DNA from 3 places in the Oceanobacillus phoenicis genome. Region 2 is predicted to be linked to each of the others. Evidence: riboswitches for the same ligand, from Rfam matches in the RefSeq annotation. Region 2 holds a riboswitch; each other region holds the start of a gene.
What was found. A riboswitch is a leader RNA that binds a small molecule or an ion and turns the genes downstream of it on or off. The one in region 2 is predicted to bind S-adenosylmethionine.
Positions count from the first base shown of each region.

Region 1: another riboswitch for S-adenosylmethionine. It lies ahead of ABC346_RS16225 (Fur-regulated basic protein FbpA); the one in region 2 lies ahead of ABC346_RS17335 (5-methyltetrahydropteroyltriglutamate--homocysteine S-methyltransferase).
Region 3: another riboswitch for S-adenosylmethionine. It lies ahead of ABC346_RS08105 (carboxymuconolactone decarboxylase family protein); the one in region 2 lies ahead of ABC346_RS17335 (5-methyltetrahydropteroyltriglutamate--homocysteine S-methyltransferase).

Region 1 is NZ_JBDFME010000001.1:3,225,831-3,236,155, reverse strand. Features, by position in the region: gene ABC346_RS16255 (GNAT family N-acetyltransferase) at 1-170, shown strand, start outside; gene ABC346_RS16250 (MFS transporter) at 312-1,559, shown strand; gene ABC346_RS16245 (CynX/NimT family MFS transporter) at 1,916-3,124, opposite strand; gene ABC346_RS16240 (hypothetical protein) at 3,278-3,574, opposite strand; gene ABC346_RS16235 (hypothetical protein) at 3,694-3,993, shown strand; gene ABC346_RS16230 (HAD-IIIA family hydrolase) at 3,990-4,529, shown strand; SAM riboswitch class I at 4,633-4,733, shown strand; gene ABC346_RS16225 (Fur-regulated basic protein FbpA) at 4,809-5,009, shown strand; gene ABC346_RS16220 (hypothetical protein) at 5,327-5,497, shown strand; gene ABC346_RS16215 (GNAT family N-acetyltransferase) at 5,494-5,844, shown strand; gene ABC346_RS16210 (class I SAM-dependent methyltransferase) at 5,858-6,577, shown strand; gene ABC346_RS16205 (HIT domain-containing protein) at 6,604-6,933, shown strand; gene ABC346_RS16200 (ZinT family metal-binding protein) at 7,103-8,104, shown strand; gene ABC346_RS16195 (DUF998 domain-containing protein) at 8,307-8,933, shown strand; gene ABC346_RS16190 (GNAT family N-acetyltransferase) at 9,082-9,615, shown strand; gene ABC346_RS16185 (MFS transporter) at 9,660-10,325, opposite strand, start outside.
Region 2 is NZ_JBDFME010000001.1:3,446,070-3,456,394, reverse strand. Features, by position in the region: gene proB (glutamate 5-kinase) at 1-505, shown strand, start outside; gene ABC346_RS17340 (glutamate-5-semialdehyde dehydrogenase) at 502-1,749, shown strand; gene ABC346_RS17335 (5-methyltetrahydropteroyltriglutamate--homocysteine S-methyltransferase) at 1,820-2,923, opposite strand; SAM riboswitch class I at 3,083-3,186, opposite strand; gene ABC346_RS17330 (MBL fold metallo-hydrolase) at 3,795-4,514, shown strand; gene ABC346_RS17325 (CBS domain-containing protein) at 4,798-5,487, shown strand; gene ABC346_RS17320 (3'-5' exonuclease) at 5,500-6,093, shown strand; gene ABC346_RS17315 (acyl-CoA synthetase) at 6,420-8,027, shown strand; gene sspL (small, acid-soluble spore protein L) at 8,120-8,260, shown strand; RNA gene ssrS (6S RNA) at 8,319-8,504, shown strand; gene ABC346_RS17300 (hypothetical protein) at 8,856-9,074, shown strand; gene ABC346_RS17295 (sodium:solute symporter family protein) at 9,091-10,325, shown strand, end outside.
Region 3 is NZ_JBDFME010000001.1:1,603,148-1,613,472, forward strand. Features, by position in the region: gene ABC346_RS08075 (catalase) at 1-895, shown strand, start outside; gene ABC346_RS08080 (hypothetical protein) at 1,025-2,248, opposite strand; gene ABC346_RS08085 (PTS lactose/cellobiose transporter subunit IIA) at 2,381-2,695, opposite strand; gene ABC346_RS08090 (PTS sugar transporter subunit IIB) at 2,857-3,165, shown strand; gene ABC346_RS08095 (PTS sugar transporter subunit IIC) at 3,189-4,466, shown strand; gene ABC346_RS08100 (hypothetical protein) at 4,534-4,839, shown strand; SAM riboswitch class I at 5,480-5,588, shown strand; gene ABC346_RS08105 (carboxymuconolactone decarboxylase family protein) at 5,872-6,537, shown strand; gene ABC346_RS08110 (LLM class flavin-dependent oxidoreductase) at 6,598-7,968, shown strand; gene ABC346_RS08115 (sodium:solute symporter family transporter) at 8,149-9,669, shown strand; gene ABC346_RS08120 (hypothetical protein) at 9,739-10,325, opposite strand, start outside.

The DNA.
Region 1 (10,325 bases), 220 kb from region 2:
ATATTCGGTCTCAGAAATCTCAAGAGAAACTCCCCTATATAAAAATAGACGAAGGAGTAAATTTTCCAGAGCAACACGCTAAGATGGAGAGTGAAGCAAGAGAACCGTGTATTTTAAATGTAATTGAAAGAAATAGTTTTTTAGATTGGCATAAGAAGAATATACTCTAATATCATCTTTTTTCTGAATCTTCTATGTATAATAGTATTAGATCAATGATGAGGAGGATTTACTTTGTTCGTAATGGATTAACTACTCAAATTTCAATAAAAGGAAGGTGATTCATAAACTTTAAATAGAGGTGTGTTAAATTGAATAAATGGCTGATTAATGCCGATTTTGCTAAGTTGTGGTTCCACAGTATATCCAATATATTAAGCAATCGTTTTCGAGAACTGATATTACCGATAATTGCACTCGGTCTTTCTGGTTCGCCGCTGTTAACATCTTTTGTACTTTTATCTCAACGACTTAGTTCCATACTATTTTCTATTCCTCTAGGTACATGGATTGAAAAAAGGAACTTAGTGTTAATTTCAACCATATGTAACTTGATATATGCCATGTTAGTATTTCTATTAGCATTTTTGATAACTATTGACGACTCCAGTTTAGTCATCATTGGAATCATACTTTTCCTTATGGGATTTGTAGAACTAATGTTGCGTATTACATTGACAGCAATGGTACCCAAAATTGTTAGTAGAGAAAGGTTGTTAAGTGCGAATAATTTATTAGAGGCTGCAGATGCTATTGTAACATTTATTGGTCCTGCACTAGGTGGAGTGATTTTAGCTACATATGGACCGAACATTACTTTAGTTATTTGTGGAATTTTAATTCTTATTTGTATGATTATTATTTCTTTAGTGAAATACCGTAATGAAAATATCCACCAAAAAATTAATATAAATAAAAAAGAGAAACTCAGGAATTTTATAAACGAAGCTAGAGAAGGGGTTAATTATCTTTATGCGAATGATTCACAGATAATTTCCACCATTTCCGCTGTCGTTCTTGGATTTACAACGGTATTTATAGAGCTGACTATTATTATTCATGCAAAAACAGCACTTGATTTTACTGAAACTTCAATAGGAATATTGCTTTCGTGCGCGGGAGTAGGAAATATAATAGGTGTACTGATCATGCCTAGATTTAAGAGAATCAATTGGTTGTACTTATTAAGTGGTTTGCTAATAATTTCATCGTTAGGGATATTATTATTAACTTCACATCAGTTTATTATCATTTGTATTGGAATGATTATATTTGACGGGGCATTATCCATGGCCTTTGTAGTACAATTTACTGTTCAGCAAGGTATTACGCCAGATCAACTCATTGCTAGAGTTCGGAGTGCAATTATTGTACTTAGTGGATTTGCTACAATTTTGGGTACGCTTTTATCAGGCTTGATTTCAGAATGGAATTCTAGCTTAGCCTTAATTTTTGGTTTTATTGTTTTGTTATTATGCGGGATATTTATTTTAAGATATAAACAACAAGGGGTCACCATGAACAAGATCCAACCAATATATAATAGATTTAAAGAATAAGTCAGCTGATTTTTTAAATCCGAGATGAGCGCCCATAATTAGAAAGAACAGGAAAATATGGTAACTCATAAGTGAGATGAATGCCCAGAATTAAAAGGAACAGAGAAGAATGGTAATTCATAAGCGAGATGAATGCCCAGAATTAAAGGGAACAGAAAAGAACGGTAACTCATAGGCGATATGAGCGCTCACAATTAAAAGGAACGGAGAAGAATGGTAACTCATAGACAAGATGAGTGCCCAAAATGAAACGTTACCTGGAAATCAGGTGACTCATTGATGAATTGGTAGGAAAATTTCGGCTTAAAGTAAAAGAACTACCTTCATTTTCAAAGAAAGGTAGTTCCATTCATTTTTTATTCAAATTTAATTTTTTCATTTTTCCCCGCGATGGTTCCGAGTAGTGCTATACATAAAGCAACAATCATTAAAATGACTAAAGGAGTTGTCCATCCATTGGTCCATTCTGAGATGAAACCAAGTAGTAATGGACCAAGTGCAGCAACCATATAGCCGATTGATTGTGCCATACTAGATAACTGTGAAGATTGAGCGACTGTTTCTGTACGAAGAACAAAAAACATCATTGCTAGACTAAACGCTGTTCCGGCACCGATTCCAGTTAATATTAAGAAAGCAATAATTAAATTTGATGATGTAAGTGTTATTCCTAGTAGCCCACTAAAAAATAGAAGTCCTGCAATGCAACCAATTATTCGTTGATTATTCATTTTCCCTGCAATGATTGGTGCGACAAATGTCGTTGGAATGATGCCCATCTGTAGAATTGCAATAAACCAACCAGCGTCGCTTTCAGAGAATCCTTTTGCTAATAAGATATCTGGAAGCCAAGTAAACAGACTGTATGGAATTAATGATTGAAAACCCATGAAGAATGTGACCGCCCAAGCTATTTTCGATTTGAATAAAGCAGTAGGAGGTTGACTCTTTACATCTACGAATACTTTTTTTCGTGAGGAGCGGATTATAGGTAGTCGTAATAATAATATAATTACAGCAATCATGGAAATGACGCTCCAAACTTGCATTGCATTGCGCCAATCCAATGAAGGAATGGAAGTGATAGGGACAGATAATCCTGAAGCCAGCGCCCCAAATAAATTCATGGTTACAGAATAAATACCAGTCATAAGTCCGATACGATACGGAAAGCTTGATTTGATTAGTCCTGGCATTAGTACATTTCCCACAGATATCGCTATTCCAAGAAGCAGTGTTCCGAATAACAACATGGATATATCGCCAATTGATCGAACATATATACCTATGGATAAGACTACCATTGCCATTAATAACGTAATTTCCATGCCAAGTTTTCTAGACAATGTAGGAACAAATGAAGAAAAAATTCCAAATGCTATTAAAGGTAAGGTGTTAATTAAACCGATCATGGCATTTGTCACTTCTAATTCATTTCGAAATATCGGAATTAATGGACCAACGGAAGTGATGGGGGAACGTAGTGTAGAAGCTATAAATAGGATTGCTAAAATTAATAGAAATGTATAATAACGCTGTTTTGTTGAGTTTGAAATATGTTGCATGGTGTTTCTCCCTTATGATTAATCTTCGTTAGCTAATATATCAAAAGTTAATTATACATAAATTGATCATAGGGAGAAAGAAAATAATTAATGATTATTTATTCTGAGTTTTAGAGGATTTAAGCTAAAAGGTAACCAAACACATATTACAACTTATGGTAAGTAGGGGGCAATGACTAACATGATGATAGAAATTGATATTAAAAAAATACTAACTGTTTTTGATAACTTCACATTTTTATCACTTTTATAAAATCCAGAGAATTGTAATTTGTTCCGATATAATATAAAAATAGAAATAATGATACCAATACCAGCAATTAATCCTCCATAATGATTATCTAATTGAATTCCGATGGATGAATAGATAAACATAATAGCTATACTGAAAATAAATCCCAATAGTCCAAGAATTATGAGTATACGAATGATTTCTAAAGTGAATTTCATTTTCGGCTCTCCTTAAATAGATAGAAAGGTTTACAATAATCTGAATTAAGTATTTATTAAAATTTTGCGTCTGTTATAAATAAGTTTACGTCTATTTAATAAAAGCGGGAATACTAGCAATGGCAATATTAAATATAGCAAGTGTATTATTAGGGATAATAGCATTAATTCTTCCCGTTATCAATCTATTATCCACACATAAACATAAATTGAAAAAAAATATTCTAATGTTAGTAAGTCTAAGTGCATGTTCTATTGCAATATGTTTTCAGTTATTTTATCAAAATCACCTCGTGAGAATTCAAGATTGGTCAGCATTAATGGATGTTTCGGGTAGCACGGTTTTGATATCTGCAATACTAGTGGGTTTAACGGTTACTTTAAATGTTTCTTCCATTTTTGGGGTGAGAGAGTTATGATGAACAAAAAGCTTGAAGCAGTGTTTTTAGATAGGGAAGGGACCATTGGTGGAGATGATAAGGTACATTATCCTGGTGATTTTAAGATGTTTGAGAAATCGAAAGAGAATATAGATTATCTAAAAAAATCTGTTCAAGTGTTTTCATTTACGAATCAGCCAGGTATTTCTTTTGGAGAGGCGAGGAAAGAAGATTTCTATAAAGAATTAATAGGTTTTGGTTTTGATGATGTATTCATATGTCCGCATCATCATAAAGAAGGCTGTAAATGTCGAAAACCTAATGGAGGTATGTTGAAAGATGCTTCTAATAAATATCAATTAAACTTAAATAATTGTATTATAATTGGTGATAGATGGAGTGATATGGTGGCAGCTTCCAAGACAAATTCAGTAAAGATATTAGTAAAAACAGGGGCAGGAACATCTACACTTCATGACCATTTTGAAAAGCTAAAAGGAATCGAAATTGATTTTGTAGCGGAAAATCTTACGGAAGCCGTAAATTGGATAGGGTATAGATACCAGTTCCTTTAGAAATGGTTGAATTTAAGCAAATTAATAAATAAGATGAACTGATTAGGAGTTTAATCATAGTAGACAAATCGGATTAATGTGTTTATAATAAATTGTATAAAAATACTTATCAAGAGAGGTGGAGGGACTGGCCCGTTGAAACCTCAGCAACAGAGTGCATTTGTCTGTGCTAAATCCTGCAAGCATTAGCTTGAAAGATAAGTTGAGGTTATCGTACGATACAAATTCTCTCTTCTTATCTTTGCCATGATCATACTTATAGAAGAGGAGGATTTGAATATGGTTTTCTGGAACGAAGATGAATCAGAAAGAAGAAAAAATGAATTAATTGAGAAATTAATTGCATCTAATCACTTTAAAAAAGGGAACAGACATCTTTATGAGCTTACAACCGCGGAGTTAGAATATGAATATTTTAAGCTTCAATATAATGATCACCCGCATGCTGGTAAAGGTGCCATTCATTGGGAGAATTTTTAACTTTATATTTTGATACAAACTTTATCCTCGCATTTGCGAGGTTTTTTTATTTCATTTTTACATCAAATGTATAACTCATAGCAAAATTACTTAATTATCAATTAGTTTTACATAGAGTATCTATCCAACTGGCGGACTATTTTCTCTGACATTTCCAGTAAATCCAACTTCAACTTTATCTGTTACTTCAATAGGAATTTCTTCTTTTACTGATAAATCAACAGTAACTTGATTTCCAGAATATACTATTAAATGAATAAGAATTATGTATTTTTCTGAATTAAATGATAAAATGAAGTATGTTGGAGATGACTGGTATGCAAATAAACTTTAAATCAATACATAGTGAAGAGGATGTTAACTTAATTTCCACGTTATATAGTAAAGTCTGGAGTAATGATTCTTTAGAGATAACTCATCGGATAAAGAAACATATGGCCTATGATGGTTTTCAAGGACGTATGATTAATCGGAAGAAGCTAAATTGATTGGTTTTGCTTATGGTTATTTATCATTAAAAGGTCAATATTACCATAATCTAATTGCTAATCACCTGAATCAACAGGAATATCAAGATTGGCTCTCCAACTGCTATGAAGTTGGAGAAATAATTGTGGACTCACCTTATCGAAAGTCAGGATATGGAAGAGATTTATTAGACAGACTGTTAAAAGATGCTACAACAAATACAGCTATTTTGACGACACAACAAGATAATATGACTGCTATACAATTTTATAAGAATCAGCATTGGGAATGGATAAAACAGCAATTTTATCCAAATGAAGAAGGAAAAGCATTTGCGATTTTCGGTAAAAGACTAAAAAGACACTAAAGCGAGGTGGCGTATGATTCCGCTAGTATATGACCAACTAAATACGTTTGGTAAGGACGATACATTTTTTCTATCACTATTAAAAGAGTTAAGTGGGAAAAACTTAGCCGATCTAGGTTGTGGAACAGGAAGGCTTACCATACATTTTGCTGAAACGGGTTTTAATGTAACCGCAATTGATCCAAATAAAGAAGCAATTGAGCTTGCTAAGACGAAACAAACATCCAATCAAGTTGAATGGATTATTGGAGATAGTGGGGATCTAAAGACAAACACATATGATGTGGTGATTATGACTGCAAATGTTGCGCAAGTATTTCTTACAGATATAGATTGGGAGCAAGTAACCAACAATGTTATTCGTTCATTAAAAGAAGGCGGATGTTTCATATTTGATACACGTAATCCAAGAGCAGAAGTGTGGAAAAAATGGATGGCAGATAAAACACCTGATATTGCAACACACCCTAGGTCAGGAGAAGAATTAGAAATTTGGACCGAATACGATGGAATGGACGAAAAACAAATATTTACGTTCTATGAAACTGTAAAAAGTGTTAAGTCTGGAGAGGTTATCCAACGGGAAAAACTGCAATTGCGATTTCGTACTCAAAAAGAAGTAAAGGTTGCCTTAGAAAAAGCCGGATTTTCTGATGTTAAATGTTATGGAGATTGGGAATTAAAAGAGGCAAGAGAAGAATCATCATCATTTATCTTCTACAGTACAAAATAATGATCAGAAAATATGGAGGGAAGTATATGACGGAAGATTTTTATTGTGATGAAGTTTTAAGTGGTAATATGTTAGTGGAGAAGGTGATGGAAACAGAAAATGTATTAGCTTACCATCATACAAATCCATTTTGGCCAACTCATATTGTTGCAATTCCGAAAATCCATATTGACTCTCTTCTATCTTTGGAAGAAAAAGATAATGATTTGTTAATAGAGTTATTTTTTGTAATAAAGCAAGTTGCTGCTATGGTAAAAGAAGAAGATGGTGCTTGCCGTGTCATTACAAATTTAGGTGATTATCAAGATTCAAAACATCTTCATTGGCATATTATATCTGGAGAGAAATTTAGATAATAATTGTGTACGTAATTTCTAGTTTAAATCAACAATGAAAAGTCTCTATAAGAGGCTTTTTTTATTTTGGAAAAAAATTATCTTGACGGTGTGGTGTGGCCTATGTATAATTTAAATCGTAATCATTACGAATCGTAACAATTACGATTACATAAAGGAGAGAATCTATATGAAGAAAATATGGGGAAAGGGGCTTAGCGTACTATTACTAAGTCTACTATTTATCATGGGCTGTCAGTCAGCAGATGATAATTCTGAAGAGGGAGCAAATGCTGAAGAAGAACATGATCACAGTCACGAGGTAGAGATTGGAGATGCACCAGAAAAAGTCAATATTGATGGAGTCTCTGATCATTATCATACGGGTGACTTAATTAAATTAACTGCAGGGCTTGAAGAAGATAGTGAATTTAATCATTGGCATTGGTACACAAGAAATTCATCTGAAGATGAATGGGAAGCAGTACCAGAATTAGATGATACGAAATTTTTTGGCGATGCGGAAGTTGATGGACAACAAATTATAGCAGTTTTATTTAATGATGATCACGAACCATATGCTCAATCAGAAGTTATAGAAGTTGTAATAGATGATCACGGACATGGACATAGTCATGCTCATGATGAAGAATCTCAACAAATTTATGATGGTTATTTTGAAGATGAACAAGTGGAAGATCGTACTTTAGGAGACTGGGAAGGCGATTGGCAATCTGTATATCCGTTACATCAAAACGGTACACTCGATGAAGTCTATGCACACAAGGCTGAAGAAAGTGAGGATATGACAGAAGAAGAATACAAAGATTATTATGAAACTGGTTATGTAACAGATGTTAATAGAATCGTGATAGATGGTAATGAAGTAACTTTCTTTGAGGGAGAAGAAGAACAAACTGGTGAGTATCAATATGATGGTTATGAAATCCTCAATTACGAAGCAGGAAATCGAGGAGTACGATTTATATTTAAGCTAGAGGAAGAGTCAGAAGGGTTACCAACTTATATTCAATTTAGTGATCATTCGATATTCCCAACTGATTCTGGACATTTCCATCTTTATTGGGGAGATGACAGACAAGCATTATTAGAAGAAGTTGAACATTGGCCAACATACTATCCATCCAAAATGAGTGAAGAAGCTATTGTTCACGAGATGATTGCGCACTAATATATTTACAAGCAGAGAATCCGATGTTTATTGGATTCTCTTTTTTATTTGTAAGTATTTAGAGGAAAAGAGGTAATGAATATAGAAATAATACTTAATCCTAATTAACAAATAGGAATCTCTATTAACTATATAGGCCTTTATAAAAGGTAAATGGGATATTACATTAACTAGCGGGATAAATTTAGAAGGAGTAATTAAAATGAAAATTTCTAAAAAGGTAGGTATAACAAGTTGGATTCTCACTTGTATGTATTTTGTACTTGAACCTTTTTTTGTGATGTCTTCCATCGCTCCGTATAGTGTGATGAATCATGCCATGAGTGATTTGGGAATTACAAGTTGTGGTGAATATACCTATGCTCTAGCAGCTTATGAGATTTGTTCTCCTTATCATTTTTGGATGAATGTATTATTTGTTATTAATGGGATTACCTTTTCAATAGGAATACTATATCTTTCTCAACAGCTCGAACATAATAAAAAGAATCTGATAGGTACTATATGTTTATTGTTACTAGCATTAGGAAATATTGTTTCCGGATTTATTCCTGCAGATGTCAATTTATTCTGGCACTCTATTTTTGCTCAGTTAGGAATGGTGACTTTTTTAATTGGGCTATGGTTATTTGGAAAGATATTAGTAAGAGGGAAATGGTGGACGTATAGCATATTAATTTCTCTTATCATTTTAGTAGTGTTTATTATACTTCTTATTTTTATTCCTTTGCCAGCGGGACTACTCCAACGTATGTTTTATGGTGTGACATTTCTGTGGGGGACTGTCTTAGCAATTATGTTATCTAATAATAAAGGTGCGTATAGGTGATATGATGTTTTACTTAAATTTTAAAAAGGTGTGATAACAATGAAACAGATTTCAGTTAAAAAGGTGATTGATAAGTAGATTGTTTCTTTTTCGTCTTCTTTTCAATCAATGGTTAGTAAAAAGAAATTTTAATGAAAAGAGGATTCGCATGTATAAAGATCAAAAATTGACAATACGTCCAATTCAAGAAAAAGATTTAAAACGTCTATGGGAATTAATCTATAAAGAAGAAAATCCGGAGTGGAAACAATGGGATGCTCCATATTTCTCCCATGAAAGTATGTCTTACGAACGTTTCATGAAAGAAGCTGAAGCATGGATTAATGCTAAATCTAGATGGGTAATTTGTGTAAATAATGATGTCCATGGTACCGTTTCATATTATTATGAAGATGAACAAAAGAATTGGCTAGAGATGGGGATTATCTTTTATGAAGGCAGTAATTGGGGTATGGGCTATGGAACAAAAGCTTTAAAATTATGGATAAATCATCTTTTTGAGCAACTGCCTGTTGTTAGAGTAGGTCTAACTACTTGGTCGGGAAATAAGAGGATGATTCGTGTTGCTGAAAAGTTAGGAATGATGATGGAAGGAAAAATACGTAAAGTCCGTTATTATAACGGGGAGTATTACGACTCTATCCGTATGGGGATATTGCGAGAAGAGTGGAACGATCAATAATATAGAAGAGGAGACTCTATTTCAGAGAATCTCCTCTTCTAAATTTATTTGTCAGTAGCAATAGAAAACAATGATTTATCTTCTATTTTATGCGTTATTATCATCAATAGCATACCGAATAAAATCATTCCAGCTGCTACAAATGTGATTTGTGAATAAGAAAAACCCGAATTTAATAGGAAACTTCCTAAAGTGGCACCAATAGAGTTTGCGAGATTAAATACGGAAGCCGCTATGGTGCCAGATAGAGCGGGTGCTTCTGTAGCAGCTAGAATAATTTTTGAATTTAGAATTGGAGTGGTTCCAAATGTTCCTGCTCCAAATAGAAAACATGCAACATAAGCGAGAAATGGCATAGATAATAAAAATGTAAATAAAAATAGTACGGCTCCAAGTGTTGCTAAGGTAACGATTAAACGTTCGGTTAATTTAGATGGCTGGATACTTCCTGAGATAAAGTTACCAATAACGGCACCTAGTCCAAATAAAAACAGTCCAATTGTAACACCTGTCACGCCAAAACCAGCAATTTCTCTTAACATGGGTTCCTTAAACGTATATGCAGTGAAAACACCAGAAAAACCAAAAACAATAACCGCAATGATCATTAGTACATTTTTATTTTTTAATACGGTTAATTCTTTTCTAAGTTTTGGTTGTTCTGCTGGTCTAATGTTAGGTGTAACTAAAAGTAAACCAATTAAAGTAAT
Region 2 (10,325 bases):
TTCGAAATTAGGTACTGGGGGTATGAAATCGAAATTGATGGCTGCAAAGGTTGCTACCTCTCTCGGAGTCCCTATTTTTATTGGTAAGGGCGAAGGAATATCTAAATTACTAGAAATAGTTAATGGAAATGGTGAGGGTACTTATGTCAAAAGTGTGCGAAATAAACAAATTCCTATTCGTAAGCAATGGATTTCTTTGCACTCCACTTTAGAAGGGAAACTGCTTATTGATGATGGAGCTACCCAAGCACTTATGTATAATGGAAGTAGTTTGTTGTCAGCCGGTGTAGTAAATGTTCAGGGAGATTTTGAACAAGGGGATGTAGTGGAAGTTTTTAATCGAAGTAATTTATTAGGAAGAGGACAAGTGAGTTGTTCATCAGAGGAACTCAAAGCAGCGAATACATTAAAAAATGCGAAACAGGTGACCCAACTTCCTGCTATTGAGGTTATTCACAGAGATTCGTGGGTTATGGTTGATCAATTGAAGGAGGAGTTACGATGAGTGAAGTGATAGAAAAAGCCAAGATAGCAAAACAAGCAAGTTATCAAATTGCACTAGCTACAACTGATGAAAAAAATGAAGCATTACAATTAATTTCCCAAGCAATTTTAGAAGAAACACATGAAATAATTGCCGCAAATGAATTAGATATAGAAGAAGGTAAGAAAAAAGGTTTATCTAATGCAGTTATTGATAGAATTAAATTAAATGAGGAAAGATTGCAAGATATAGCTGAAGCAATATTGCAGATAACTGTATTAACGGATCCTATTGGAGAAGCCCTAGAAATATTCGAGAAAGACAATGGATTATATATTACGAAGAAGCGGGTTCCGATTGGTGTTATTGGAATGGTTTATGAGGCTAGACCTAATGTCACTGTAGATGCAGCTTCTCTTGCAATAAAAACAGGAAACTCAGTAGTATTACGTGGTAGTTCTTCAGCTATACATTCTAATAAAGCACTTATTCATGTTATTCATGCGGCATTAGCTTCCAGCTCCTTACCAAAAGAAGCTGTACAATTAATAGAAGATACTAGAAGAGAAGTAGCAAATCAACTGTTTCAATTAAATGAATATCTAGATGTTTTAATTCCAAGGGGAGGAAAACAGTTAATTGATACAGTGGTAAAACAATCTACTGTACCTGTAATTGAAACTGGTGCAGGAAACTGCCACGTTTATCTAGATGAATCTGCTAAAGTAGAGATGGCAACGGAAATTGTATTGAATGCAAAATTACAGCGACCATCTGTATGTAATGCAATTGAGTCGTTAATCATTCATAACCAGTGGTTTGAAAAACATGGTTTCGAACTATTAAAAACATTGCAATCTCATGATGTAACCATTCACGGTGATTCATTCGTTATGGAAAAGCTTCCTACGGCTATAGGAGCAACCGAAAAAGATTGGGAAACAGAATATTTAGCCAGTGAAATAAGTGTAAAAATAGTTGATTCAGTATCAGAGGCGATCACCCACATCAATCGATACGGTACACGTCATTCAGAAGCGATTATAACTGAAAATAAGATTAATGCTGAACAGTTTCAACGTCAAGTTGATGCTGCAGCAGTTTATCATAATGCTTCAACCAGATTTACAGATGGGTTTGAATTCGGATACGGTGCAGAGATAGGAATTAGTACACAAAAATTACATGCTCGAGGTCCAATGGGGCTGGAAGCATTAACATCAACTAAATTTGTGATATCAGGAACAGGACAAATTCGTAATTAATTTATTAACTCCAAACTACTCTATTTTAACGGAAGTAGTTTGGAGTTATTTTAGTCATGTTTTATAAAGCTTATCCCCAAATCTCTTTGGAAAGCTCAACGATATAACGTAATTTTTTCCACTGGTCCTCTTCTGTTAATTTATTTCCTTGATGTGTCGATGCAAATCCACATTGAGGGCTAAGCGAGATTTGATCTAATGGAATATATTGTGAAGCATCCTTTATTTTCTTAATGATCTCATCTTTGTCTTCTAACACACCAAATTTAGAAGTGATTGCTCCAATGACTACCTGTGGTCCACCATTAGGAATATGAGCAAGAGGTTCAAAGCTGCCTGAACGATCATCATCATATTCTAGGAAAAATCCGTCCACTTTTTCATGAGCAAATAAGGTTGGTGCGATATGAGCATAACTGCCTTCAAATGCCCAAGTTGACCGATAGTTTCCTCTACATAAGTGTGTCGTTACGATTAAATCATCTGGCTTATTCTCGAGTACACTATTTACAACATGTAATGATAAATCAATCAACTCTTGACGAGATAAATCTTCTTCGAATGCTATTAACTCATCTACGTTCAAGCCGGCAATGTATACATCATCTAATTGCAGGTAACGACATCCAGCTTCGTAAAATGCTTGGATTGCATTACGATAAGCAATAATAATATCCTCTGCATAGGATTGGATATCTGGATAAACTTCTGGATTACGCGTTCCTTTGTGAAATAATTGATTTGGGCTAGGAATGGTTTGTTTTGCTACAGCACGATCCCCGACAATTTGTTTAAACTCAATGAAATCTTTGACAAATGAATGGTCTTTTGGAAAACTGATTTTTCCATTATTACGGATGTTATATCTCTCTGTTTCAATTCCTTTAAATAAGTAACCTTGTTCTGGAATATATCCTTCTATGCCATTTAATTCTTCTAAAAAGTCCGTGTGCCACCATAGTCTGCGGAACTCACCATCTGTAACAGCTTGTAAACCTATCTCAATTTGTTTGTCTACGATGCGCTTGATTTCTTCTGTTTGAATACCACGTAATTCTTCCGCTGAAATATTTCCATTCGTATAGTTTTTTCTTGCCTGAAGCAAACGTTCTGGTCGTAGCAAACTACCTACATGGTCTGCACGAAATGGTGCCTTAATAATTGTTTTTGTCAATTTTCCTTCCTTCTTTCTCCATTAGATTTTGGTTAGTCTTATAGAGTAGGGTCTTGCTCTATGAAACTAACATATGACAGTTCTGTACAGAGAATAGGGGAAAATAAATACCCCCTTCTACAAGTAAGAAGAGGGTACAGGAAACCGTACGATATACTCTTCTTATCTTCTAGCTTTTACGCTACTGGAATTGGCACAGTACTTAAATAAAGTCTGTTGCCGAGGCTTCCTTGGGCCAGTCCCTCCACCTCTCTGGATAAGAATTGTCATATTTAATTAATAGAAATTTTATAAGGTATTGAATATAATGTCAAGAGTTTTTTGAAAATTTATTCTGTATGTAAATGGTAGAGTAAAACATTTCAAGACTTAAGATATGGAGATAAACGGTTTGTAAATGTCCTAATCGCTTTAAGAGCTTTTAGGTCTTTGTGGTACTTACATTTAGTGGAAATACTTACCCGAACTAACGAATTTTCACTTAATATCATTTGAATCAATTTCATAATTAAAATATATGATTTAAAATCCGCATGTTGCGTTGTTTGATTTCCATTGCAGACGGCGCTTTCTGCAGGCACAGCTTCAACTAACTAGGAAAAGAAAACCCCTCTTCCTAGTGGATTTTCAGCTCGTGCTATTTCCGCAGGAGTCGCCGTCTTCCATTCTAATCAAAGCCAAGAATTACCTAATCCGAACATTATTATATAAAACACCAAATAATGTTCGTCTTCCAATAAAACTTAGCAATTATGAAATTGATTCATTTGTTTTGTAGCATATTAGTTCCTTTGCCTTTGCAATTCCATCTCGGAACGATAAAATAACAATAAGCTCATTTTACATTGATTGTGTTAGAAAGAGGTATTTCATGCTAAAGAAGATGACAGAAGATATATTTCAATTAGTAGTACGCTTTAAAGGTTCAATGGGGGAAGTAAATTGTTATTTAATAAAAGGTAAAAACGGATATACTGCCGTAGATACAGGTATTTATGATACGGAAACAAAAGAAACTTGGCAGAATGTTCTAGATAACTATCACATTGAAAAACTTATATTAACGCATACTCATGAAGACCATATAGGATTAGCAAAATGGTTTCAAGAGGAATATGCTGTCCCAGTTTTTGTATCGAAGCGAGGATATAAAGAAATGTTAAAGGGAAGAGATCGAAAAGCACATATGGATAGAATGAAATCACTAATTAAACGTCATGGTACACCACCATTACCGTTAAAAATAAAAGATTTTTCTTTTATTTATGATTTTGAGCCGGACGGATATTTTGATGATTTTGATCAAATTGTTTTAGGAAATCTTCCTTTTCAAGCAATTTGGACTCCTGGACATGCTCCCGATCACTATTGTTTTTATAATAAGCAAGAAGAAGTAATGATTGTAGGAGATCATGTGTTAGAACATCTGTCGCCAGTAATTGGCTTATGGATGGGAGAAGAGTTAAATCCATTAAAGGATTACTTACCATCTTTATTAGAACTACAGCAATATCCAAGCAGATTAGCATTACCAGGTCATGGGAAAGTGATGGGAGATCTGTCAGAACGAATAACGGGAACTTATAATTGACATCTCTTTCGTCTTGATGAACTCAAACAACTTCTATCGGATAAACCGATGTCTGCTTTTAAATTAACGACAAAAATTTATGGACCGATGAAAGGAACAGCTTTCGTCAGTCAATTTATGGCCACATTAACTAGGTTAATTTATCTAGCAGAAAATCAGGACATACGAAGTATAGAAAAAAACGGTAAAGTACTTTACAAGGCGAAGTAAAACGATATGGGGAATGTTTAATGTTAAGTCCGAACGGTTAAAATGATAGAACGCAAAGATAGGAGAAATAGATATGTATAAAAATTCAGAGCGCTTTATCACAGCATTTAATCGTATTGACAAAGCATTAAAATCACACTTACACAAAAAAGAAATGGGTTTCTCGAGAGCAGTTCGGGTTTTATCAGACACTAATGCTACGATAAAACGATATTACGATGATCTATTGGAATTTGCAGAACTCAGAAATGCAATCATTCATAATCGTATCGATGTTTCTTATGCGATTGCAGAACCTCATGATACAATTGTGGAACGAATCGAAAAGATAGAAAAAGATTTTACAAGTCCAAAACAAGTAAAGAGTGCATTCTTAAAACAAGTTGTTACATTTCAATTAAACGATTCTGTGCAAAAGTTACTTCAAGTAGTAAGAGATAGAGGATTAACGAAGTTACCCATATATATAAATCAAGATTTTAAAGGTTTAATAACACATAAAGGCATTGCTCGGTGGATAGCAAATTCTATGAACGATAATCAACAAATAGCTGATGCAACTGCTAAAGATATTTTAGAATACGAAAAAACAGATAATCATCTTTTTATAAGCGAGGAAATGTCTGTATATGAAGCTGCTGACGTATTTACAGAACAAGTTGGAAAAGGTAACCGACTTGCGGCTTTGCTTATTACAAAAACAGGGAAAGAGGATGAAAAATTGGTAGGCATTATTACCAATTGGGATATCATGGAAATATAGGGGGAGTTTTGAATGGTTAAGTTTGCAGCAATTGATTTTGAAACAGCAAACGAAAAAAGAAATAGTGCTTGTTCTATTGGTGTGGTAATGATGAATGATACTGAAATTCTAGACGAGTCTTACTCACTCATTAATCCATTAGCTCCATTCCGTTCACGCAATGTTTATATTCATGGAATCACCGAGGAACAAGTTGAAGAAGCACCGACCTTTGCTGAATTATGGCCAACGTTATCTACATATTTAGAAGACACAATACTTATCGCGCATAATGCAAGTTTTGATATGAGCGTTTTACGTCAATCTTTATATAAATACGACATGCCATGTCCAAATTATATGTCACTCTGTACGGTTAAAATCTCACAACTACTTTGGCCAGAATTAGAGAATCATAAATTACATACGGTTGCAAACTACCATGACATACCGTTAAATCATCATCATGCGATGGACGATGCCCGAGCATCTGCAAGAATCTTTTTGGCTGCTTTAGCAGAGCAGAGAATAGGTACAACTGAAGAATTTTTAGAACGGTGGCTCAATTCCAAAAGAGCAAAAACAGCTAGAAAGCAAAAGGCAAAAACAACAAAATTATATTTCTAAGTTATAATGGGCTTGGACAACACAAAAGATAAAATCGAGTGAATTGGTTTGAAACCCGCTACAGAAATATACTACGCTTATCCAGTGGCGGCTGTTGAGCCCCAAGGTGCTGACGCAAGCCGGGGGCTCAACTATGCCTTTTTTCTACAGAGTCTTCGAATATTTCTTACGTTTATTTAGTTATCATCGTCTTTTGATCAAAAAATTTTTTGTTATGTTCCAATCTTTTTTTGCAATTAGGCTCTACAAATCACACTAAATAAAGTGACAACCTTATATATCTGAATTATAATAATAATTAAATAATTAGTGGGAGAGTGAGGTCAGTGGAATTAAATCAAATCGATACAGAGTTAAATAAATTAATTAACCGCGTACGAAGAAATACATTGGGCGATTTATTAACAAGAACAAGTGAGCGTTATCCGGACAAAAATGCAATCGCTTACAAAAGCAATAGACTAACTTATCAAGAGCTTGATAATCTCGTAAATCAAACCGCTAATGGATTACTGGATATAGGAATTAAAAAGGGTGACAAGTTTATTTTAGTTTCAAAAAATAGCTTGGACTTTGTGTTTGTTACGTATGCACTTGCTAGAATTGGGGCAGTGCTAATTCCTGTTAATTACATGCTCACATCCCAAGAAATACGATATATTTTAGAAAATTCAAAGGCAGTAGGTGTAATTGCATCTGATGAATTTAGAGATGTACTAGTAGCTGCTGCAGAAGATAAACAACTTGAGCATTATATAGCATTAGAAGTAGATCAGGAAGAGGAGGCATTAGCCGATCCATGGATGGCAATAAATCAAATTCAATCACATCAACCTACAACAATGCCAGAAGTGGAAATTTATGATGATGATTTAGCACATATACTTTATACTAGCGGAACAGAATCAAAACCAAAAGGAGTAATGTTGACTCATAAAAGTATTGTAAGTGAATATGTCAGTACTATTATTGATTGTAAAATGGAAAGTCATGATATCGCTATACATGCATTGCCACTCTATCATAGTGCACAACTTCATGTATTTTTAGGTCCGAATATATACATCGGATCGACGGGAGTCATACTTCCTTCTGCTAGTCCAGAGTTAATCCTAGAAACAATTGAAAAAGAGCAAGTAACTCAATTATTTTGTCCACCTACTGTATGGATTGGTTTATTACGCCATCCTGATTTTAATAAACGAGACTTGAGTTCCTTGAAGAAAGGTTACTATGGAGCAGCAATCATGCCAATGGAAATTATCAAAGAGCTGATGGAAAGACTTCCACAAATCGAACTTTGGAACTGTTATGGACAAACAGAAGTAGCACCATTAGCAACGGTTTTACAACCAGAAGATCAACTACGAAAATTGGGTTCAGCTGGGTTACCCAGTTTAAATGTACAGACAAAGATTGTTGACGACGATGGAAATGAAGTTGCTCGTGGAATCGTTGGAGAAATTGTCCATCGAACTCCTCATTCGATGACAGGATATCTATACGCGACCGAGAAAACGAAAGAAGCATTTAAGCACGGATGGTTTCATAGTGGAGATTTAGGCTTTATGGATGAGGAAGGTTATATAACAATTGTTGACCGTAAGAAAGATATGATAATAACTGGAGGGGTAAATGTTTCTAGTCGAGAAGTCGAAGAAGTAATTTATGAAATTGATGGTGTATCAGAAGTAGCTGTGATTAGTGTTCCAGATCCTTATTGGGGAGAAGCAGTAACTGCCATTATAGTATTAAAAGAAGAAAGTACAGTTACAAAACAACAAGTAATTGACTATTGTAGTGGTCGATTGTCCAAGTTTAAAACACCAAAATATCTAGACTTTACGGATGTACTGCCGAAAAATCCAAGCGGAAAAGTATTAAAACGCTCATTGCGAAATCATTATGAAGATGTAGATTTTTCTACTTTGTAAAATAAAGAAATAAAAATTGGTTAAGCAGTAATGTATTTTAAAATGAATATCCTTGTCTAGAATACGAACAATAAGACAAGGAGGTGGTCGTTTTGAAACAAAAAAATACAAATTGGAGTAAAAAACATGTAAATTCCAGTGTGAATCCACAAGGGAAATCAGAAGATGAAGCAAGCCAGTCTCCACAAAGTCAATTAGAACAACGTGCCAAGAAAAAGAATACAAAGTTATAGGAAAAAATTAGTAAATATAGCTTATTGATAAATAGGACAAAAAACGTTATGATATTTTTACAAGCTACATTGTTCGTATTAATATAAGTTTTAACCTCTAATGTTGGAATAGGGAGTTTTACATCGAAATTGGAATGCCGAGCCGCCATTGAAGCGGAAGGCAGGAAGTTTTCTGCGAACACCCACTTTGCGAAGTGGTGGTTTAAAACTTTTTATTACAAGATACGGCAAATGTGGCCTGTATACATAATCATAATGATTAAGCCCGTTCTCTTAAGAGAGCGGGCTTTTTAGTTGAATAGTAAATTATTAAATTTGTGCAGAGAATAACAAAATAACTGAACTTGCCACTTACGGCGTAAGTGTCCAGGTATAATCATTACTTGATATGGTCATCATAAACAGAATTTTAATCTGAAAAATTTATATATTTGAAATATTACTGGTAATTTGCTAATTTAAAGTAGTAAAGTATTCTTTCAAACTGTAAGAAATTATGAGAAACCATGACGATAATAGTTTTTCGCTGTCATTTCTTAATGCTTGCCCACATATAATTCAGCAAGTGAAAATTTATAAAAATGGGGTGATAAGTATGTCAAATAAACCAAAATGGAAGGATCCAGGCATTATTTTGACGATTATTATGTCGTTATATGCAATGGTTGTCTTTTTTTGGTGGCCGACTGATATTTATTGGTTAGGTGTATCGCTTGTTGGCTGGTTAATGTTTTTTGGATTGTTCTTTTGGATGGTTTTAGGATTTATCTATGTATTTTGGGTAGAAAAATTAGATAAACAAAAAGCATCATAATAAGGGGGGGATCGAATTGAAGATAGCTGAATCATCTATATTACTTATTTATTTAGTGATTATGACTGTTATAGGTATTTATTTTTACAAACGTGCAAGACAATCAGAAAATGATTATTATACAGCAGGCAATAGCATCAATACGCTAGTTGGGGCCTTTGCTATTTTTGCTGCGGTTACGAGCTCGAGTTCTTTGATGGGAGCGGTAGGTGGGGGTGTTGTAAATGGACTTCCGTACTTTTTAACCTATGCTTTTGGTGTAATAGCTATTCTGCCTTTTGTGATGTTTTTAGTTGCAGGACAAATTCGCCGAGCAGGTGTGAAAACAGTTCCTGACTTTTTTAAACAACGTTTTGGTAAATCAGTACAAATTATTGCGGCTGTCATTGTTGTTGTCTCTATGACCTTTTACATGGTACCACAGCTTACAGCATCCGGAATAATTGGATCGTATGTTTTAGGTATTGATTATGTAACAGCTGTTATTGTGTTGGGACTTGGATTTACACTGTATGCTGCGCTTGGTGGAATGTGGGCTATTACTTATACAGACTTAATCCAAGGAGCGATTATGTTAGTAGGAATGATTATCTTAGCAACATTTATTTTTGCTGACTTTGGTAGTTTTACAAATTTACTTAATCAAGCATTAGCAGTAGATCCAACTTTTGGTGATATACAATTACCTTGGATGTCTTACTTCGGATTATTTATTGCTTTTTTATGGTTCGGAATTATTTCACCTTCCGTGGTGATGCGTAACTTTGCTTCTAGAGATGCAAAAACCGCACGTCGATCAGCTATGTGGGGAACCGTCTTTTATTTAGTCTTATTTGTAGCGGGCTTTTTTGTTACGATGGCCGGAGCCCAGTTAGGGGTCGTTGATTCACTTTCTCAAACTGATATGATTTTTGTTTCTGTTATTGAAGAATATTTGCCTCCTATTTTTGCGGGAATAATATTAGCTGGCGTGTTAGCAGCGATTATGTCTTCAGCCGATGCAATGTTATTGGCTATTTCTGCAGGAGTGGCCCATGACATCTACAAAGAACATATTAATAAACAAGCTACTGAACGAAGAATTACAGGACTAAGTTTAATTATTATGTTTGTAGCTATATTAGTAGGGATTTACTTTGCGATAGAACCACCAGGAATTATCGCGGTTATGGTTGGATGGGTTGGAGGGTTCTTATTATCCTCATTTGGCTTTCCGATTGTCTTAGGATTATGGTGGAAAAGAGCAACAAA
Region 3 (10,325 bases), 1.8 Mb from region 2:
CTTAATTGACCCAACACGTTATTGGAATTTTGTTGCACGGGCACCTGAATCATTGCTCTTTACATTACTTGTTTATTCAAATCTTGGTACTGTAAAGAGTTTACGACACCTACCTGGACATAGTGTTAATACCTATGTTTGGAAAAATGCAGGAGGAAAGAGATATTTTATCAAATATACATGGGCGCCTATGGCTGGAGAACAGTATATTCGTAATGATGAAGCAATAAGATTGGCGGGAGAAAATCCAGACATTGCAGGTCAGGATTTACATGACGCCATTGAAAATGGGGATCAAGTAGAATATGGCTTATATGTACAAATTATGGATCCAAAAGATGCAGCCAAGTTACCATATGATCCATTAGATGATACTAAACTATGGGATCAACAGCAATTTCCTTTCAAACCTGTAGGTAGAATGGTATTAAATAAGAATCCTGAAAATTACATGGAACAGGTTGAGAAAGCGGCTTTTTCACCGTCCAATTTATTAGAGGGTGTTGAACTATCAGATGATAAGATGTTACAAGGAAGGGCAAATATTTATTGGGATTCACAGCGATATCGTATCGGACCTGATTTTCGCAATGTTCCAGTGAACAAGCAATCCGACTGGTGGCCAGGTGATTTAGTGACAAGTGGAAACGACAGATTTGTTGAAGGTAAATTACAACGATCCGATATAGAAAAGCAAGATGATTTTACACAGCCCGGTCTATTTTACGAGTCACTTTCAGATGATCAAAAAGATGATTTAATCAACAATATGGCAGGAGGATTAGCAACAGTTTCTCCAGAAGTTTTTTCTATTGTTGATGGCTATATGCAACAAGCTTCAGAGGATTTATCTCGAAAGTTGACTAAAGTAGTAACGATGAAGCGAAATGCGTAAAAAGTTTTAGAAGAAATAAGTAGTACTTTTGAAAGATCGCATTAAAGAAATAGCTTTTAATATGAAATTAAACCAGATAAAAACACCTCTAAGAACAGATTTTAATCTAGATTTAGAGGTGTTTTTCGTTTAATTATCTTCACTTTTAGATTTTTTTTGATCTTCTTCTGCTTTCTTCTGATTTCTTTTTTCTTGGATTCGTTTATGTCTCTGACGTTGGCGATATCCGTAGGTTGATTCTAGGACGGCATTCTCATTTTCCAATGCAGAACCAAGGGCACCAACAATTGTTGCAATACTTGTAGCTGTCCATGCGATGTAGAAATAATTTTGTATACCAACTTCGCCTGTTAGTTGATCTTCCAACATTCCCATTGGGATAAATGTTGTAACTGCTAAGGTGAATAAGCAGAACAAAATAAGATAGTAGATACATACCGTTAATAATAGCGTTAGAAAAGTTGTCGCATTATATAACTTTCTTAAATAGTTATTATTCGCATCTTGTGGTCGTTCCCATAATTGATGACCAAGGATAATCCAGATTACCATTGCTAATATGGCGACAATAGATAAGATCATCATTCGAGTAATCGTGTAGTAATTACTCAATTGCCATAGAGTTGGAAATACGAGTGCATATGCCCCTGTGGTAAAAGCAATGATAATTACTTTCATAAATGCTGGAAACAGTGACCAAGGACGGTTTGCTCTTACCATACCAGTAATAATTCGTAAGGCAATACTCCACTTTTTTGGTACGGTAAAACGAACATCAATGCTTGAATCATGTTTCGCTTCTTGTTCATTAGGCGTTTCTCTTTTAATTGGAGAAAGATACTCGAAGAAACGCTTCCCAATTAAATGTCTCGAGTCTTTGTTTTTCAATTGTTTGTGATTATCGTTCATCGATTGAATGCGTTGTTGCGCTTTGTCTCTATCTGCATCATCACTACCATAAAACATTTCATTGACTAGTTGTAATATCGATTCGCGGAGCCTTCTAATCATCATTGTCGAACCAAGACTGGGCAGGCTGATTAATGCAATATTTTCTTCTTCACTCGCTTCTGCAAGGATTAACCTTTTTTCTTTAAATATAGGCAAATCCGTAAGACAAACAGTAAAGTCCCAGTTGTTATTTTCTTTGATCTCTTTAGTAGCTTTTAAAATATCTAATGAATCTCCAGCACCTGTTAATGGATCTTCTAGATAATATAATTCCCATTCACAATTCTCATCTACGTAATATTGTAGTAAATTAGGGAGCTCATCCTGAAGTCTTGCTGCGATATCTTTTGGATAGCCTGGGGCTGATATTAAACCTAGACTTCTAGTTGTGGACGTAGACATATTTTCACCTTCTCTATCTATGTTAACCAATTTTATATTTCTATATTTATCCAAAAAGTAGTTGCCTTAAACTTTTATGTAATATAGAAATACCTATAGACAACATTTAGGTTACTATAGGTATATTTTCTTTCACTCAGTTTTTTCAAAACGTTGTAGGATTTTAATCATTTCTTCAATTAGAGAAATCTCACTCAATGCGGCCATTAGATGATCTTGTGCATGAACCATTAATAAAGACATTTTAATGTTTTCTCCCGTAATCTCTGCTTGAATTAGTTTAGTCTGTGTATTATGTGCCAAATTTAAGGTGCTATGGGCTTCTTTTAATTTTTTTCTCGCAGTTTCTAATTCTCCATTTTGAGCTAATTGGAGTCCCTCATAAGCAATTGCCTTTGCATCTCCACTTTTTGATATCAATTGAAAAATTTCTAATTCTAAATCCATGACATCACCCCTCCTACTTTTATGTATGTTTTCAATAATCATAAAATGAGAACAAGCTTCATAAATTTTAATAACGATTTATTTTTGAAATAAAGTTGGCGACTGATTTTTCCATATTGACAATAATGCGCCAAGGAAGATCATACAAAAGGAGTGGGAGGATGAAGGTATTATTTGTTTGCGCAGGTGGGATGTCGAGTTCGATTGTCGTTAATACACTAAAAAAAGAAGCGGCTAAAATTGGACAAGAACTAGATGTGAAAGCAATAGGTTCTAGTGAAGTGGCGCCTGAATTAGAGAATGGCTGGGATGTAGTGATGGTAGCCCCACAAATTCGTCATCGATTCGACCATATTAAGAAAGAAGCAGATGAGGCAGGTGTTCCTTGTGGAGCAATTCCACCACAGGCCTATACTCCACTCGGCGGACCATTGTTGCTAAAGACAATGAATGAGTTGGTAGAATCATAAAATCATGAGAGGGGTATACATCTATGGGAAAGTTCACCAACTTTTTAGAACATAAAGTATCTAATCCAATGGCAAGGTTAGCGGAACAACGTCATTTATTAGCTATTCGTGATGGAGTCATTTCATCATTGCCGTTTATTATTGTTGGGTCATTTTTTCTAATTATTGCATTTCCACCTTTACCAGAATCATGGATGATTACGCAGTGGGCAACCGAACATGCAGCTGAGATATTAATTCCATATCGAATGACCATGTTTATTATGTCTTTATATGTTGCGTTTGGCATAGGGTATAATCTCGCCCAATCGTATAAGATCGATCCTTTATCCGGTGGTCAAATTGCGGTGGCTTCATTATTACTTACTATTACACCTTCTGTTGTAGAAGAACTTGGATTCGTTATACCAATGCAATACTTAGGAGGGAGCGGTCTCTTTGTCACTATCATTGTATCGATACTTTCGGTGGAGATTTTTCGATTTTGTAAGCAACGGGAAATTACGATTAAGCTCCCTGAAGCAGTGCCAGCCTCTGTCAGTCGTTCCTTTGAGGCATTAATTCCAGTAGCGATTGTTATTTTACTGATGACGTTGATCACTGTAGTAATGGGAGTTAATTTACATGCACTCGTGGAGAGAATGGCGGCCCCACTTGTAACTGCTGGAGACAGTCTATTTGGCATATTAGTTCCTGTATTTTTAATTACCTTTTTTTGGTCCTTTGGGATTCATGGGGTTTCTGTCGTTGGTTCAGTTGCACGTCCGCTTTGGGAAGTGTATTTATTAAATAATGGAGAAGCTGTTGCGTCTGGGGCAGATACATTACCACATATTGCTCCAGAACCTCTTTATCAGTGGTTTATATGGATTGGGGGATCGGGAGCAACGTTAGGTCTCGTTATTGTCATGTTACTTTTTGCAAGATCAAAGTACTTAAAAAATTTAGGCCGCACTGTTGTAGCACCGAGTATTTTTAATATTAATGAGCCAGTAATTTTTGGTTTGCCGATTGTCTTAAATCCTATATTGATAATTCCATTTGTCATAACACCATTAGTTACAGCAACTATTGCGTATTTCGCAACTTCGTGGGGACTTGTTTCACCTACATTTGTAAAAGCTCCATGGACATTGCCGGCACCAGTTGGCGCGTATTTAGCCACAGGAGGGGATTGGCGATCAATCATTCTAGTATTTGTAAATATCGCAATTTCTATTGGAATTTATCTTCCGTTTTTCAAAGTGTACGATCGCAAAATGCTAGATATGGAGAATGGTGAATCGACTCCAATAGATTAATATATTCATCCTACAAAGGGTATCTATTTGTATGAGATCCCTTAAGTTGATTTAGGGAGTGAGGAAGTTGAGAAGTTCTAAAATAATACCACAAATCAGTTTTAAAGGTGTATTCATATTTGTAGGTACTCTCTTTATTGGAACGATAATTCTATCTATGTTGTTGCGACTTATTTTTCAATCAGAGCCACTGATATATTTTCTAAGTGCAGGAATTTCAGCATCTTTAGGCGGAATTATTGTTTTGACAAAAGTAGATGCAAAATCTATTGATCGACCGCTCTTTAAGAAGAGAATCATTCTAGCAATCGTTGTTGGATTTGTCACTAGTGCCTTAATGACATTCGTTTTCGGAGGCGACATACTAGGGTAGTAAAAGTGAATTAGGATTAGAAGTAGTGATATATGAGTCAAGTCATTCTATGTTCCCGTAATCAGAACGGGAGAGGGAATCTGGTAAGATAAAGGCGATTTATGTTCCCGTAATCAGAACGGGAGAGGGAATCTGGTAAGATAAAGGCGATTTATGTTCCCGTAATCAGAACGGGAGAGGGAATCTGGTAAGATAAACGTGATCTATGTTCCCGTAATCAGAACGGGAGAGGGAATCTGGTAAGATAAAGGCGATTTATGTTCCCGTAATCAGAACGGGAGAGGGAATTGGTAAGATAAAGGCGATTTATGTTCCCGTAATCAGAACGGGAGAGGGAATCTGGTAAGATAAACGCGGTTTATGTTCCCGTAATCAGAACGGGAGAGCAAACCCGGTAAGATAAAATAATGTTATGTTACCAAACTACAGTTTGTGCAGTCGAATGAGGGTACATGGTAATTCCCGCCGCTGCTACCGAATACTGAGTAAAGTCTGAGCCAGAATAAATATAAACATCGAGAAAATAGTCCGATGGATTCAAATTTCACATTACATTGAATTAATCGAAAATTAACTATTGACAGTTATTTGCTGGTTCGTTATGCTAATATACAAATCTTACACAACTACATATTTATTTTCCTTATCAAGAGTCGGGGGAGGAACCTGGTCCGTGGATCCCGCAGCAACCAGTTACAGTTAAGTAACATGGTGCTCATTCCAGCAAGCTTATGCTTGATAGATGAGAAAAGTGTTTATGCCCACTAAATGAAACTCTTCCTCATCGGAAGGGTTTTTTCTTTTTACGAAATGGTGTGCTGTGTATAACGAGATAACTATAAACAGCCGAGTACGTTCCGCTCCAGCGCTCTTGATTTCTTCTAAAAGGGTGTAAAGAATAATTGGAACAATGAAACTTTAAATATGACTAAACTGATAAGTTAACTACATTTAGGAGGCGGATCGAAACAGACGTAAAGCCAGACAAACGAAATTTCACAAGAAAAATTAAAACGAAGAGGAGAGTTTATAATGCCAACTACAAAAACAGAGAGTCTTTATAAAAAATCGTATTTTAGTCGAATTCAAGAATTAAAGGAGTTTGCACCAGATGTATTTAATTCGTTCTTTGCTTTCAATAACAAAGCATTAGAAGAAGGGAAGCTTTCGGTCAAGCAAAAAGAATTAATTGCGGTGGCAGTTGCTCATATTACAGGTTGTCCATATTGTATTGAACTTCATGTAGGGAATGTGAAAAAGCAAGGTGCTGATAAAGAAGAAGTGACAGAAGCGATATTTGTTGCTACAGCATTAAAGGCAGGTTCCTCATTAGCACATGGGGTAAATGGCTTAAATGCATACGACGGAAACAGCGATGATGAATTGTATAAAGCCTCCTATTTTAATCGATTAAAAGAACTCGGTGAGACAAGTGAAGATGCTTTCAAAGCCTTCATAAAATTTGATGGAGCTGCATTAAAGGGAGGAAAGCTATCCCTGAAGGAGAAAGAGTTGATTGCAGTGGCTTCTGCTCATACAACTGGGTGTGCATATTGTATTGATTCACATACGAAAAATGCAAAAGAAGCCGGAGCCAGTAAAGAAGAGCTATCAGAAGCAATTTTTGTTGCTGTCGCTCTTAAAGCGGGTTCTGCATTAGCACATAGTGTAAATGCTTTAAATGCATACGATGAATAATAGTTTTCTAGATAACCAAACAATGACGCTTTCTATTAATAACAACAAGGAGTTGAGCATATGGCAAAACAAATTCATTTAAATGGATTCGTGCAAAATTCACCTTCACCTCATTCAACTGGTCTATGGAAACACGACAAGGATCAAGGCACGAACCATAATCGATTAAACTATTGGACGGAAATCGCACAAATTTTAGAGCGTGGTAAATTTGACTCATTATTTATTGCTGATGTGTTAGGGACGTATAGTGTCTATGGGAAAAGTCATGATGCAGCAGCAAGAGGTGCAGTTCAACTTCCTGCACATGACCCTTTACTACCAATTACAGCAATGGCTGCAGTGACTGAGCATCTAGGTTTTGCGCCAACGATTTCTACAACCTATGCTCAACCGTATGTTTTGGCACGACAACTTTCTACATTAGATCATTTAACAGATGGGAGAGTTGGTTGGAATGTTGTAACCTCCTATCTAGAAAGTGAAGCTGTCAATATGGGGCTAACGGAACGGTTGCCAAAAGAATTACGTTACAATCGAGCAGATGAATTTTTAGATGTAGTATATAAGCTTTGGGAGCATAGCTGGGATGAGGATGCGATAATTTATGATCGTGCAAATGATGCTTTTGCTGACCCAGAGAAAGTTCGTTTGATTAATCATAGCGGGGAGTTTTTTAATTTGCCAGGACCGCATTTAATTGAACCTTCACCGCAACGAACACCAGTATTATTTCAAGCTGGAGCATCACCAAAAGGAAGAGATTTTGCAGCGAAACATGCGGAAGCAGTTTTTACAAAGCAAACATCCATTGAATCGTTGAAAAATTATTCAGCTGACATTCGTCAACGTGCTCAAGAAAAAGGTAGAAATAAAGATGACGTTAAGATATTTCCAATGATGTTACCGATAGTTGGTTCAACAGAAGCAGAGGCGATTGCGAAGTATGAGGACTTCGTAAATCATATTAGCTATGAGGGTACTGCCTCCTTACTTTCAGGACATACAGGAATTGACTTTTCCGAGTATGATCCAGATCAATATATTGAAGATATTGAAACAGAAGCAGTCCAAGGAAATCTAGACTTGTATACGAAGGATCCGCATCGTAAATGGACATTACGTGAGGCAATAAAAAATCATGGCCTTGGAAATGGATGTCCAAAGTTTGTTGGTACTCCAGAACAGATTGCTGATCAAATTGAAAAGTGGGCAATTGAAGGTGATATAGATGGATTTAATGTTGCATTAGCAACTTCTCCGGATACGTTCCGTGATTTTGTTGATCATGTAGTTCCGGTGTTACAAGAACGCGGTATCTATCGCAAGGAGTATGAAGGCACTACATTACGTGAAAATTTCTTTGGGAAAGGGAAGCAACGTTTGTCAGAAAACCATATAGCGAAGCAACTTGGTACAGTTCGCAATTAATGGGAAAACAAAAATCATGCCACTTTCGTTGACATGAAGACCTTCATTTACATTAAGTTCGGAAAAAGGGAGTGGAAAAGCAGATGATCACATTTTATTTTATTGGAGTTGTCGTTTTCTGGATAATTGGCTTGATTGTCTGGAATAAAATCTACCCAAAGGGAACGAAGGAGGATACGAATGCTGACAGATAATCAAACGACTCTTGCGTGGATCATCGGAGCATGTATGGTCGGTTATTTTTTGCTCATCACTTGGTTTGGTAAACGTGGAGCTAAATATAGTCGTTCCATGAAGGGTTTTTCCATTGCTAAAGGTAAGGTAAGTCCATGGATAATTGGAATTAGTTTTGGAGCAACCTATTCTAGTGCTAATTTATTTATAGGTGTTCCTGGCTGGGCGTATATGTATGGTACATCTGTACTTTGGTATACATTAGGATGTTTTGGAGTCACATGGATTGGCCTATTGCTTATAACGAAAAAGTTTTGGAAACAGGGTCAAAAGAATGAAGGTAGTTTAACACTACCACAATGGCTAGGCAATCGATATAATAGTAAAGCCTTACAAGTGATTGTAGCGTTATTAATTCTATTTAACATCTATTATATTGTTGCCCAAAACGTAGGATTAGCAACGATGTTTGAAACAATTATAGGAATTCCATATTATTGGGGAATCCTGTTTGGAGTCACATTGACAATTTTATATATTAGTATGGGTGGAGCGTATGCACAATTGATTACAGATGGGATTCAAGGTATTGTGATGTCCGTTATTTCCGTTCTACTTTTTATCTCTCTTTTCTGGACAATTGGAGGAGGATGGGGAACTTTAGACAACCTAACTGGACAATTAAATAATGCTGATCCTGCATTAACTGCTCCGACTGCTGCCGGTAGTCCATTTTATAGTGGGTTCGCCATCATGGCAATACAATGGTTTTTGCTTAGTTTCGTTCTTCTCCCACAATTAATGAATAAAGTATTATCTGTTGGGAAAAAGGAAGATCTTCGTAAATTTACATTATCGGCAGGAGTAACATTATTTTTCTTATCTACTTTCTCTGTGTTCGCTGGTTTAGCAGCAAGAGTTCTAATTCCAGGTTTATCATCATCCGATAGTGCCGTTCCTGCATATGTATTGGAGTACTTCCCTACAGTATTGATTGTACTGATTGTGGTTGGTATAGTATCTGCTATTCTATCAACAACAGATAGCTTGTATCTAGGAATCACGACTAGCATAGGAAATGACATTTATAAAGTAATTGTCGCTCCTTTGCTTTATAAAAACAAAGATGTATCAGCGAAGCAAATCGACCGGAAGGCAGTCCGAGTAGCCCGAATTGCGTTGTTTATTATCGGACTACTTTCGTTATATATGTCCTTTAATCGACCAGAATCTCTTTCGTTATTGCTACAGTTTGGGACATCGGCAATTATTAGTGGTGTAGTTGCGCCGTTAACATTAAGTTATTTCTGGAAAAAAGCAAATCGTGTTGGGGCAATTGCTTCAGTAATCGTCGGGGCGAGTAGCTTCATGATTCTTACTGGTTTTGGGATTCAAGACCATGTTTTTACCGCATTGCTATATAGCTCTATACTTGGCTATGGAGTTATGATTGCTGGAAGTCTGTGGGCAGAACATGTGAACAGTCATCGGAAAGTTAAACAAATTGAACAACAACAAGTTTTGTAAATAATGGAGTTAAATAAAATAAATATCCGAACAAACTCTCGTTGATGAGTATGTTCGGATATTTATGTATTATTTTTCCTCTAATTTTTGTTTTTCAAATTGCCTTAGTTCATCTACGAATGTTACGAAGTTATCTGGAGTAAGTTTTTTCACATCTGTGCCTTTTCCGCCATGTTTCTCAATGGTTCCGTCTTCATATTGTAACCATAGCCTCCAACTGTAACCATCCTCATATGTTTCAGCGTCTTCAAATGTATAATCTTCTTCCCAGTTTTGTATATCATGTTCTGCTAATATGTCGTATACTTCATCAGCTCTATTTACCTTGGTTACACCGTCTTGTGCACGTAACCCCCTACGACTGATAATAGGATTTTTATAGATTTCATTATTTTTAATATCAATAGCAATTGCTTGATAAGGAGCGTCTATTTTTGTTTCGTCAAAGAAAATTTTGATCACATTTTCTAAGGGTTGCGTTTCAGTAGCTTCTGGTGCCTTTTCAATATTTTTAAAGTCATAGATATCTACTTCACTCATGTTATCATCCTCGCCTTCATCTACTCTATTTTTATCTTCTGTATTATCTGGATCAGTTGTGTCGCTCCCGCTAGTTCCTTCTGACTGTTGACAACTTATTAAGAAAATGCAGGCTA